Regions from separate parts of the Methylorubrum subtropicum genome, predicted to be linked through region 1. Evidence: predicted binding sites of a transcription regulator. Region 1 holds the regulator's gene; each other region holds the start of a gene.
What was found. Region 1 encodes PhoB, which activates phosphate uptake and scavenging genes when phosphate is short. Its sites were predicted from a motif close to TGTCATNNANCTGTCAT; they were not measured.
Positions count from the first base shown of each region.

Region 1 (3,271 bases):
GCCACGGGATGTCCCGCTCCTTCGTAAACAACCTCACGACGGTCAGCGGCATCGAGGCGCTGCCCTCCACGCGGTTGTTCGAGCTGTGGGTCGAACAGAGTTTTTGGGACGGAAAACTCTCGATCAAGGTCGGGCAGGTCTCGGCCGACACCGAGTTCGCCATCGCCCAGTCGGGCGTGGTCTTTTTGAACGCCGGCTTCGGCTGGCCGAATGTCGGCGCCGTGGTGATGCCGAGCGGTGGGCCGATCTATCCGCTCGCCACCCCGGCGATCCGGATGAAATACGTGCCGACCGACGCCCTTTCGTTCCAAGCCGCGATCTTCAACGGCGACCCGGCCGGCACGCCACGCGTCGACGACGGCACCGATCCGCAGCGACGCAACCGCCACGGCACGGATTTCCGCGTCAACGATCCGGCGCTGCTGATCGGCGAGGCGGCCTACGCCTACCCGTCGCTGCCCGGCACCACGGGCCTGCCCGGCACGGCGACGCTCGGCGCGTGGCATCATTTCGGCCGCTTCGACAGCCCGCGGCTCGACAGCGTGCAGGGGCGGCTGCTCGCCGACCCCGAGGCCAGCGGCATCGCCCGGCGCTTTCGCGGCGACAGCGGCGTCTACGCCATCCTCGACCAGACGATCTTCAACGAGCCCGGCGCGCCGGGGGAGGGCGCTTCGGCCTTCGTCCGGCTGTCAGCGGTGCCCGGAGACCGCAACCTGATCGACCTCTACGTGGATGCCGGCGTGGCCTACAAGGGGCTGATCCCGGGGCGCCCCAACGACACCGCGGGCCTCGGCGTGATCCACTCGCGCATTTCCCCGGCTGCCCGCGGCTTCGACCGCGACGCCGTCATCCTCGGCACCGGGACGGGCCCGATCCGCAGCAGCGAGACGGTAATCGAGGCGACCTATCAGGCCGAGATCGTGCCGGGCTTCACGCTCCAGCCGGACCTGCAATACGTGATGCGCCCCGGCGGTGGTTTGCCGGATGCCAGCGGGCGGCGCATCCGCAATGCGACGGTGATCGGGTTGCGGGCGACGGTGAACTATTGAGCGTCCGCTCGTCCCACCCATCCCCCTCATCCTGAGGTGCCGCGCAGCGGCCTCGAAGGAGGGCTCCAGTTCGCGCGCGATTCCTGGAGCCCTCCTTCGAGGCTACGCTACGCTTCGCACCTCAGGATGAGGGGGTTGGGTGGGAGGATACTTGCAAAAAACTAATCGGCGACCGCGAACATCTCGTCGAACGAATACCCCGAACCCCGCACGGTGCGGATCGGGTCGCTCTGGCGGGGGCGGTTGATGGCCTTGCGCAGGCGGCCGACATGGACGTCGACGGTGCGCTCGTCGATGTAGACGTCGTGGCCCCACACGCCGTCGAGCAGTTGCTCGCGGGAGAAGACGCGGCCGGGGCTCTGCATCAGGTATTCGAGCAGCTTGAACTCGGTCGGCCCGAGATGGATCTCGCGGCCCTGGCGGCGGATGCGGTGGCTCACCCGGTCGAGCTCGATGTCGCCCGCGGTCAGCATGTCGGCCACATGAGCGGGCTTGGAGCGGCGCAGGAGCGAGCGCACGCGGGCCAGAAGCTCCGGCACCGAGAACGGCTTGACCACGTAGTCGTCGGCCCCCGTCGAGAGGCCGCGGACCCGGTCGGCCTCCTCGCCACGGGCGGTCAGCATGATCACCGGCAGCCGCTCGGTCTCGCGGCGGGCGCGGATGCGGCGGCACAGCTCGATTCCCGAGAGGCCGGGCACCATCCAGTCAAGCAGGACGAGGTCGGGGGTGGTCTCGTGCAGGCGAAGGTCCGCCTCGTCGCCGCGGACCGCCACGTCCACCACGAAGCCCTCGGCTTCGAGGTTGTAGCGCAGCAGCATGGTCAGCGATTCCTCGTCCTCGACGATCAGGATGCGCGCGCTCGTCATCGAACGTTGTCCCATTCGCATGGTTTGCCGAGAACCTCTCCGATCACCGCAACGGTGACCGAGGCGCGCGCGGGAATCCAGTCCCGCGCGCCAAGTCTACCCTGCAAACAGCGTCTCACGTCGGCCCCCGCGCGCGCCGATACACGGGTCGCGCGAAGACCAGGCAGGTTCAAGTCTACTCAGGCGCCCGGCTGGACGGTGGCGTAGTTCGAGGCGTCGTTCTTCGGGCGCTCGGTCGTCGGCACCTCGCCGGTGGCGAGATACTGGATCGTCTCGGCGACGTTGGTGGTGTGGTCGCCGATGCGCTCGACGTTCTTGGCACAGAACAGCAGGTGCGTGCAGAACGAGATGTTGCGCGGGTCCTCCATCATATAGGTCAGGAGTTCGCGGAACAGCGAGTTGTAGAGCGCGTCGATGGCGCCGTCCCGCTCCCACACGTCGTGGGCGGCGGCCGTGTCGCGGCTGGCATAGGCGTCGAGCACGTTCTTGAGCTGCTCTTGCACGAGGTCGCTCATGTGTTGCACGCCGAGCACGATCTTCTGCGGCTGGGCCTGATCGCTGATCGCGACGACGCGCTTGGCGATGTTCTTGGCGAGATCGCCGATCCGCTCGAGGTCGCCCGCGACGCGGATGCCGGAAATGGTCTCGCGCAGGTCGATGGCGAGCGGCTGGCGCCGGGCGATGAGCAGCACCGAGCGCTCCTCGATCTCGCGCTGGAGCGTGTCGAGGCGCTTGTCGGCGACGATGACGGCCTGGGCCAAAGTGGTGTCGCGGCGCACCAGCGCCTCGGTGGCTTCCGCCAGCATCTTCTCCGCGACGCCGCCCATCTCGGCGATGGAGCGGCGCAGGTTCTCGAGGTCGTTGTCGTAGGAGGAAACGATATGCTCGGGCATGATCTCGAACTCTCCGGTGGAGCCGATCCGTCGCGACGAACGCGTCACGACACGAAGTGGGGACGGATCAGCCGAAGCGGCCGGTGATGTAGTCCTGGGTCTGGCGCTTGGCCGGGTTCATGAAGATCTTCGAGGTCGCGTCGAACTCGATCAGCTCGCCGAGATACATGAACGCGGTGAACTGCGAGATGCGGGCGGCCTGCTGCATGTTGTGGGTCACGATGACGATCGTGAACTCGGAGCGCAGCTGCTCGATCAGCTCCTCGATGCGGCCGGTGGAGATCGGGTCCAGCGCCGAGGTCGGCTCGTCGAACAGGATGACCTCCGGGCGCTGGGCCACGGTGCGGGCGATGCAGAGACGCTGCTGCTGGCCGCCGGACAGGCCCATGCCGGACTGCTTGAGCTTGTCCTTCACCTCGTCCCACAGGGCGGCCTTGCGCAGGGACTCCTCGACGCGGACGTC
Region 1 is NZ_JBBXMW010000003.1:272,424-275,694, reverse strand. Features, by position in the region: gene AAHG03_RS06210 (carbohydrate porin) at 1-1,049, shown strand, start outside; gene phoB (phosphate regulon transcriptional regulator PhoB) at 1,211-1,915, opposite strand; gene phoU (phosphate signaling complex protein PhoU) at 2,095-2,808, opposite strand; gene pstB (phosphate ABC transporter ATP-binding protein PstB) at 2,876-3,271, opposite strand, start outside.

Region 2 (3,271 bases), on a different contig from region 1:
ACCTTCGTGCCCGGCAGATCGAGGCTGAGGAAGGCGGAAAGATTCTTCTCGACCGCGAGCCGCCCGACCGAGAGGAAGATCGGCCGGGGTAGCCCCGGAAACGCATCCCCGTCGCGGGGGCGGAACAGCTCGGTATCAACGCCGCGGGTCCAGCGCATCAGCCCGGCAAAGCCGCGGGCGGACAATTCCCGCTCCAGCGAGGGCGTGCTCACCATGGTGCCGCTGCCCGCCGCATGGAAGCGGCGCAGCCACGCGTAGCTCCAGGCCTCGGGCACGGGGGCGCGGGCGGCGAGGTATTCGGGGAAGCGGGTGTGGTAGCTCGTGGTGAAGGCCTGCCCCCGCCGCAGGCAGGCGCCGCGCACGGCGTGGCCGATCGGCCCTTCGGTGGCGATGTGGACATGCGTCGGCGCCAGCCGGTCCCAGCGGGCGAGCACGCGCCCCGCCGTGACGAGCGAGAGCCGGATCTCGGAATAGCCCGGCATCGGCACGCTCGCGAAGTCGGCGGGCGTCAGCAGCACCGTCTCGACGCCGAGCGCGCTGCCGGCCTCGGTCATGCGCTCGATCGAGCGCACCACGCCGTTGACCTGCGGGTGCCACGCGTCGGTGGCGATGAGCAGGCGCATCGTCAGGCGACGGCGCGGGGGAGGGCGGCCGGCTCGTAGGCCTCCGCCGCGCCGCGCTGGCGCAGCAGGGTGGGGTAGTGCAGCACCTCCATCCGGCCGTCGTAATGCTCGACGATGCCGGTGCAGGATTCCACCCAGTCGCCGGTGTTGAGGTAGGTCAGGCCGTCGATCTGGCGGTGGGCGGCGTGGTGGATGTGGCCGCAGATCACGCCGTCGGCGCCCTGGCGCTTGGCTTCCGCCGACAGGAAGGTCTCGAACTGGCCGATGAAGTTGACCGCGTTCTTCACCTTCAGCTTGGCCCAGGCCGAGAGCGACCAGTAGGGCAGGCCGAGCCGCCGCCGGACGCGGTTGACCACGGTGTTGACGGCGAGCGCCGAGGTGTAGGCCCAGTCGCCCAGATGCGCGAGCCACTTCGAATGGCGCACCACCATGTCGAACTGGTCGCCGTGGATGACGAGGTAGCGCTTCCCGTCCGCCGCCTCGTGGATGCGGCTCTCGGCGATCTCCACCCCGCCGAAGGTCATGCCGATATAGTCGCGCAGGAACTCGTCGTGGTTGCCCGGCACGTAGACGACGTGGGCGCCCTTGCGCACCTTGCGCAGCATCTTCTGCACCACGTCGTTGTGGCCTTGAGGCCAGTACCAGCCCGAGCGCAGCTGCCAGCCGTCGACGATGTCGCCGACGAGGTAGATCGTGTCGGCATCGACGTCGCGCAGGAAGTCGAGCAGCAGGGCCGCCTGGCAGCCCTTCGTGCCGAGATGCAGATCGGACAGGAACAGCGTCCGAACGCGGATGGTGGTCTCCGGATCCTGTGACACCAGCGCCTCCGGCCTCGCGAACGGCCAGAGCCAAAACCCAATCCGATCTCAGTTTGATGACGGCGGCGAACGCAGGCGTGCAGGATCGTGCCGTTTGGCCGCACCGCAGCAAGACCGGCCCGGCGGCCTGCGTGCGGTGCACCTGACTGCCGTGCATACGAAAATCTTTTTGTTTTTCAGTTCAGTTTTTTCGGTTTTGCATCTTCGGCCGGGGGGCGCATAACGGCGGCCAAGGTGATCTGCCGCGCGCGGGCCGTCGAGGCTCGCGCGGGACACGCCCGGCAGAGGCGTAAGGGTCACCGCGGACGGGATGGGGACGCCGACGACTATCAGCGGGAGCGCGCTTGAATGCGCCGCGAGGCTGACGCATCGAGGGTTCGGTTCTTTCGGAGGCGACCGGCGTGTCTGCACGCGCCGCGACGCGGGCGGGATCACAGCCGCTTCGCCGCTCCGGGCCGGTCGACGATCCGACATCGCAGAGTGACGGTCGCTTGCGGCGGACGCATCCCGCGCGCCGCGGGGCCGACGACGTTTCGCGGCGGGCGTTCGCCCGCCATCCGAATCTAAGCGGGCACGCGGCCACTGAAGGCCGGCTCGCAGGTTTCAAGCGGAGGAGACATTCATGGCGGCAACGAGACGTCCGGGACGCAACCACCTGTTCGTTCCCGGCCCGACCAACATCCCGGACCGTGTCCAGCGCGCGATGCTCGTGCCGTCCGAGGACCACCGCTCGGTCGATTTCCCGAACCTGACGAAGCCGCTGTTCGAGGACACCAAGAAGGTGTTCGGCTCGACCGACGGCACCATCATCCTGTTCCCGGCCTCCGGCACCGGCATCTGGGAATCGGCCCTGACCAACACGCTGGCGCGCACCAACAAGGTGCTGGCCGCGCGGTTCGGCCAGTTCAGCCACCTGTGGATCGACATGGCCCAGCGCATCGGCCTGGACGTGATCGTGCAGGAGGAGGAGTGGGGCACCGGCGCCGATCCGGACAAGATCGAGCAGGCCCTGCGCGAGGACCGCAATCACGAGATCAAGGCCGTGATGGTGGTCCACAACGAGACCGCCACCGGCGTCACCTCGGACATCGGCGCCGTGCGCAAGGCGATCGACGCCGCCGGCCACCCGGCCCTGCTGTTCGTCGACGGCGTGTCCTCGATCGCCTCGCTGCCGTTCAAGATGGACGAGTGGAAGGTCGATTGCGCCATCGCCGGCTCGCAGAAGGGCCTGATGCTGCCGGCCGGCCTCGGCGTGATCTGCATCAGCCCGAAGGCGCTCAAGGCCTCCGAGGCGCTTCGCGGCCACAACGACCGTCTCGCCCATGTCTACTTCGACTGGCAGGACATGATGAAGCAGAACCCGGCCGGGTACTTCCCCTACACCCCGTCGGTGCCGCTGCTCTACGGCCTGCGCGAGGCGCTCGCCTGCCTGTTCGAGGAAGGCCTGGAGAACGTCTACCACCGCCATCACGTGCTCGGCGAGGCGACCCGCCAGGCCGTCGCGGCGTGGGGTCTCAAGACCTGCGCCAAGGAGCCGAAGTGGAACTCGGACACCGTCACGGCCATCCTCGTGCCGGAGGGCGTGGACGGTGCCAAGATCATCAAGCACGCCTACGAGCGCTACAACCTCGCGCTCGGTGCCGGCCTGTCCCAGGTCGCCGGCAAGGTGTTCCGCATCGGCCACGTCGGTGACCTGAACGAGTTGTCGCTGCTCGGCGCCATCGCGGGTGCCGAGATGTCGCTCATCGACAACGGCGTGAACGTGACCCCCGGCTCGGGCGTCGCGGCGGCCTCCAGCTACCTGCGCGAGAACCCGCTCGCCAAGAGCTG
Region 2 is NZ_JBBXMW010000002.1:365,970-369,240, reverse strand. Features, by position in the region: gene AAHG03_RS04630 (glycosyltransferase family 4 protein) at 1-623, opposite strand, end outside; gene AAHG03_RS04625 (UDP-2,3-diacylglucosamine diphosphatase) at 626-1,441, opposite strand; gene AAHG03_RS04620 (aminotransferase class V-fold PLP-dependent enzyme) at 2,064-3,271, shown strand, end outside.
Region 2: AAHG03_RS04625 (UDP-2,3-diacylglucosamine diphosphatase) is a predicted target of PhoB. The motif match lies at 1,487-1,503, and genes of this name have one in related genera.

Region 3 (3,271 bases), on a different contig from region 1:
CGCGAGTTCCGGCGGCCCGAACCGGCCCTCCGCGACGAGGGGGCTGAGGCGCGCATCGACGAGATTAAGGTGCAGCCAGAGGAAGCCGTCGCCGGGCCGCTCCGGCACCGGCTCGCCCGGCGCCAACACGCGCCCGCGGCCGGCGGCATCGAACTGCATCGCCCAGAGCAGCCCCGGCACTGAGGGCTCGCACAGGAGGGGCGCGAGGATGCTCAGCGTCTCCGGCATCGTCTCGGAGCGCATTCAGAACAGCTTGGAGAACAGCACGTAGAGGGTGCCGGCAAGCAGCATCGCCACGGGCAGCGTCAGCAGCCATGCCAGCGCCAGGGCGCGAAGCGTCCCGAATTGCAGGCCGGAGCGGTTGGCCGCCATGGTGCCGGCGACGCCCGACGAGAGGACGTGCGTGGTCGAGACCGGCAGGCCATAGAGGTCGGCCGCCGCGATCGTCGTGGCGGCCACGAGTTCGGCGGACGCGCCCTGCGCGTAGGTCAGGTGGGTCTTGCCGATGCGCTCGCCGACGGTGACGACGATGCGCTTCCAGCCGACCATCGTGCCGAGTCCGAGCGCCACGGCGACCGCGACCTTGACCCAGGTCGGAATGAAGCGCGTCGCTTCGTCGAGATGACCCTTGTAGGCCTTGAGCGTGCCGGCCTCCGCCGGGGACAGCTCGCTCTCCTTGTCCTTCATGAGGAAGCGGATCGCTTCGGAGGCGAGGTACATGTCGTTGCGGGTGTTGCCGACGGCCTCAGCCGGCACCTGCGCGAGGCTGCCGTAACGCTCGACGGACTCGCCGATCTGGCGGATCAGCACCGAGAGCGACGGGTAGGTGCCGCCATCGACCTTCTGCGCGGCGACGTAGGCCGTCACTGCGGGCCGGGGATCGCCGATGATGTCGTAGCCCGCGGCTTTGGCAGCCACCACCTTGGAGGCGGCCTCCGAGGTCTGGCGGAACTGCGCCACCGAGGAGTCCGGCAGCGCCCGGTTGAGGGCATAGGCGGTCGGCACCGTGCCGATCAGGATCAGCATGATCAGCCCCATGCCCTTCTGTCCGTCGTTGGAGCCGTGGGCGAAGGACACGCCGGTGCAGGTCGCGATCAGCAGGCCGCGGATCCACAGGGGCGGCGGCGCCTTGGCGTCGGGTTCGGCGTAGAGGGCCGGGTTCTTTACGAGTGTTCGCAGCGTCAGCAGCAGGGCGCCCGCGGCGAGGAAGCCGACCAGCGGCGAGAGCAGCAGAGACCAGCCGATCTCGGTGGCCTTCGACCAATCGACGCCCGAAGTGCCGGAGCGACCGTGCATCAGCGCATTGGCCGCGCCCACGCCGATGATCGAGCCGATCAGCGTGTGCGAGGAGGAGGCCGGCAGGCCGAGCGCCCAGGTGCCGAGGTTCCAAAGGATCGCGGCGATCAGCAGCGCGAACACCATGGCGAAGCCCGCACCCGAGCCGACCTGCAGGATCAGCTCCACCGGCAGCAGACTGACGATGCCGAAGGCGACGGCGCCCGACGAGACGAGCACGCCGAGGAAGTTGAAGAAGCCCGACCAGACCACCGCGACGCCCGGCGGCATCGCGTGGGTGTAGATCACGGTCGCCACCGCGTTGGCGGTGTCGTGGAAGCCGTTCACGAACTCGAAGCCGAGCGCGATCGTGAGCGCCACGAACAGCAGGATGTAGGGGAGGTAGGTGGTGATGCGGGTGCCGGTGGCCGCGACATCCTCGTGGATGCTGAAGGCCACGTAGGCGAGCGCTGCGAGGAGCGCCGCCACGATGGCGATCAGCAGAGGGAGGGGATGGCCCTTCTCCAAGTCGGGCCGCCCGCGCCGCTCCGCGGAGGGCTGGGCGACGCCCAGGCCCTGCACCGACGATCCCGCCATGCCGATCTCTCCCCGTGCGGATTAAGGGTCGATCTCCGCACGTAGGGAGCCTCACCTGCGCTCTACGACAGTCTGATGACGGAAAGCGGCCAGGGCCGTGCCTCAGAAGTCGGAGGCGAGGCCCTTCACTTCCCAATCGGTGTAGCGCACCGGCTCCAGGCCGCCGCGGCCCTTCCGCTCCGGCTGCTTGGCGATCTCGGCGGCGCGGGCGTCGATGGCGGCGCGGCGCTCGGCGGCCTCCGTCAGCGCCCGCTGCGCCGCCGGGCTCAAGGTCCGGGTGTCGCGCGGCTCGGTCGCGTCGTCGCTCATATCCGTCTTTCCTTGCATCTGCCGCTCTCAGATGGGAGTGCGTCGGGTTCGGGGCGAGCCCCCCTTGTTTTTCCGCATCCGAGAACGGCCGAAAGCGTGGCACCGAGACCGACCCATCGCAACCCGACCCCGCCGCCCATCGATCCCTCGATCCCCGGCCTCGCGGCGCGGCGCGCGGCGGCCACCGCCGTCGCGACCCTGCTCGGGCCCGCCCGCGGGCTGGCGCTGGAGGATGCGCTGGCACAATCCGGGCGCGGCCTGAACCTGGAGCCGGGCGACGCCGCGCTCGCCCGCGCCATCGCCACGGCGAGCTTCCGGCGGCTCGGCTTCCTCACCGCGGCGCTCGAAGAGCGCCTGCGCGATGGCCTGCCGCAGAAGACGGACCTGCTGGCCCTGCTGGTGACCGGCTCGGCCCAGATCCTCGACCTCGCGGTGGCGGACCACGCCGCCGTCGATCTCTCGGTGCGCCTCGCCAAGGCCGATCCGCAGCTCACGCATCTCGCGCCGCTGGTGAACGCGGTGCTCCGCCGAATCGTCCGCGAGCGCGACGACATCCGCGCCGCCGAGTCCGATCCGCTGGCGCGCAACACGCCGGACTGGCTCGCGAAGCGCTGGATCGCCACCTACGGCGAGGAAGCTGCCCAAAAGATCGCCGCCGCGCATCTCGAAGGCGCGGCGCTCGACGTGACCGTGCGGGACGATGCGGAGGCCTGGGCTGAAAAACTCGGCGGGCGCCGGCTCGCGCTCGGCTCGCTGCGCCTCGAAGGCCGCGAGGCTGTGGCCGGGTTGCCGGGCTACGACGAGGGCGCGTGGTGGGTGCAGGACGCCGCCGCCGCGCTCCCCGTACGGTTGCTGGCGCCGCAACCGGGCGAGCGGGTCGCCGACCTCTGCGCCGCGCCGGGCGGAAAGACCGCTCAGGTTGCCGCCGCGGGGGCCCACGTCACCGCCGTCGATCGCTCGGCGGCCCGGCTGGAGCGCCTGCAACGCAACCTGGAGCGGCTGAAGCTGTCGGCGGAAATCGTCACCGCCGACGCCCTCGATCTGCCGGAGGACAAGCCGTTCGACGCGGTGCTCCTCGACGCGCCGTGCT
Region 3 is NZ_JBBXMW010000043.1:1,141-4,411, forward strand. Features, by position in the region: gene AAHG03_RS26760 (CorA family divalent cation transporter) at 1-243, opposite strand, end outside; gene AAHG03_RS26765 (inorganic phosphate transporter) at 244-1,872, opposite strand; gene AAHG03_RS26770 (DUF1674 domain-containing protein) at 1,975-2,181, opposite strand; gene AAHG03_RS26775 (RsmB/NOP family class I SAM-dependent RNA methyltransferase) at 2,278-3,271, shown strand, end outside.
Region 3: AAHG03_RS26765 (inorganic phosphate transporter) is a predicted target of PhoB. The motif match lies at 1,937-1,953, and genes of this name have one in related genera.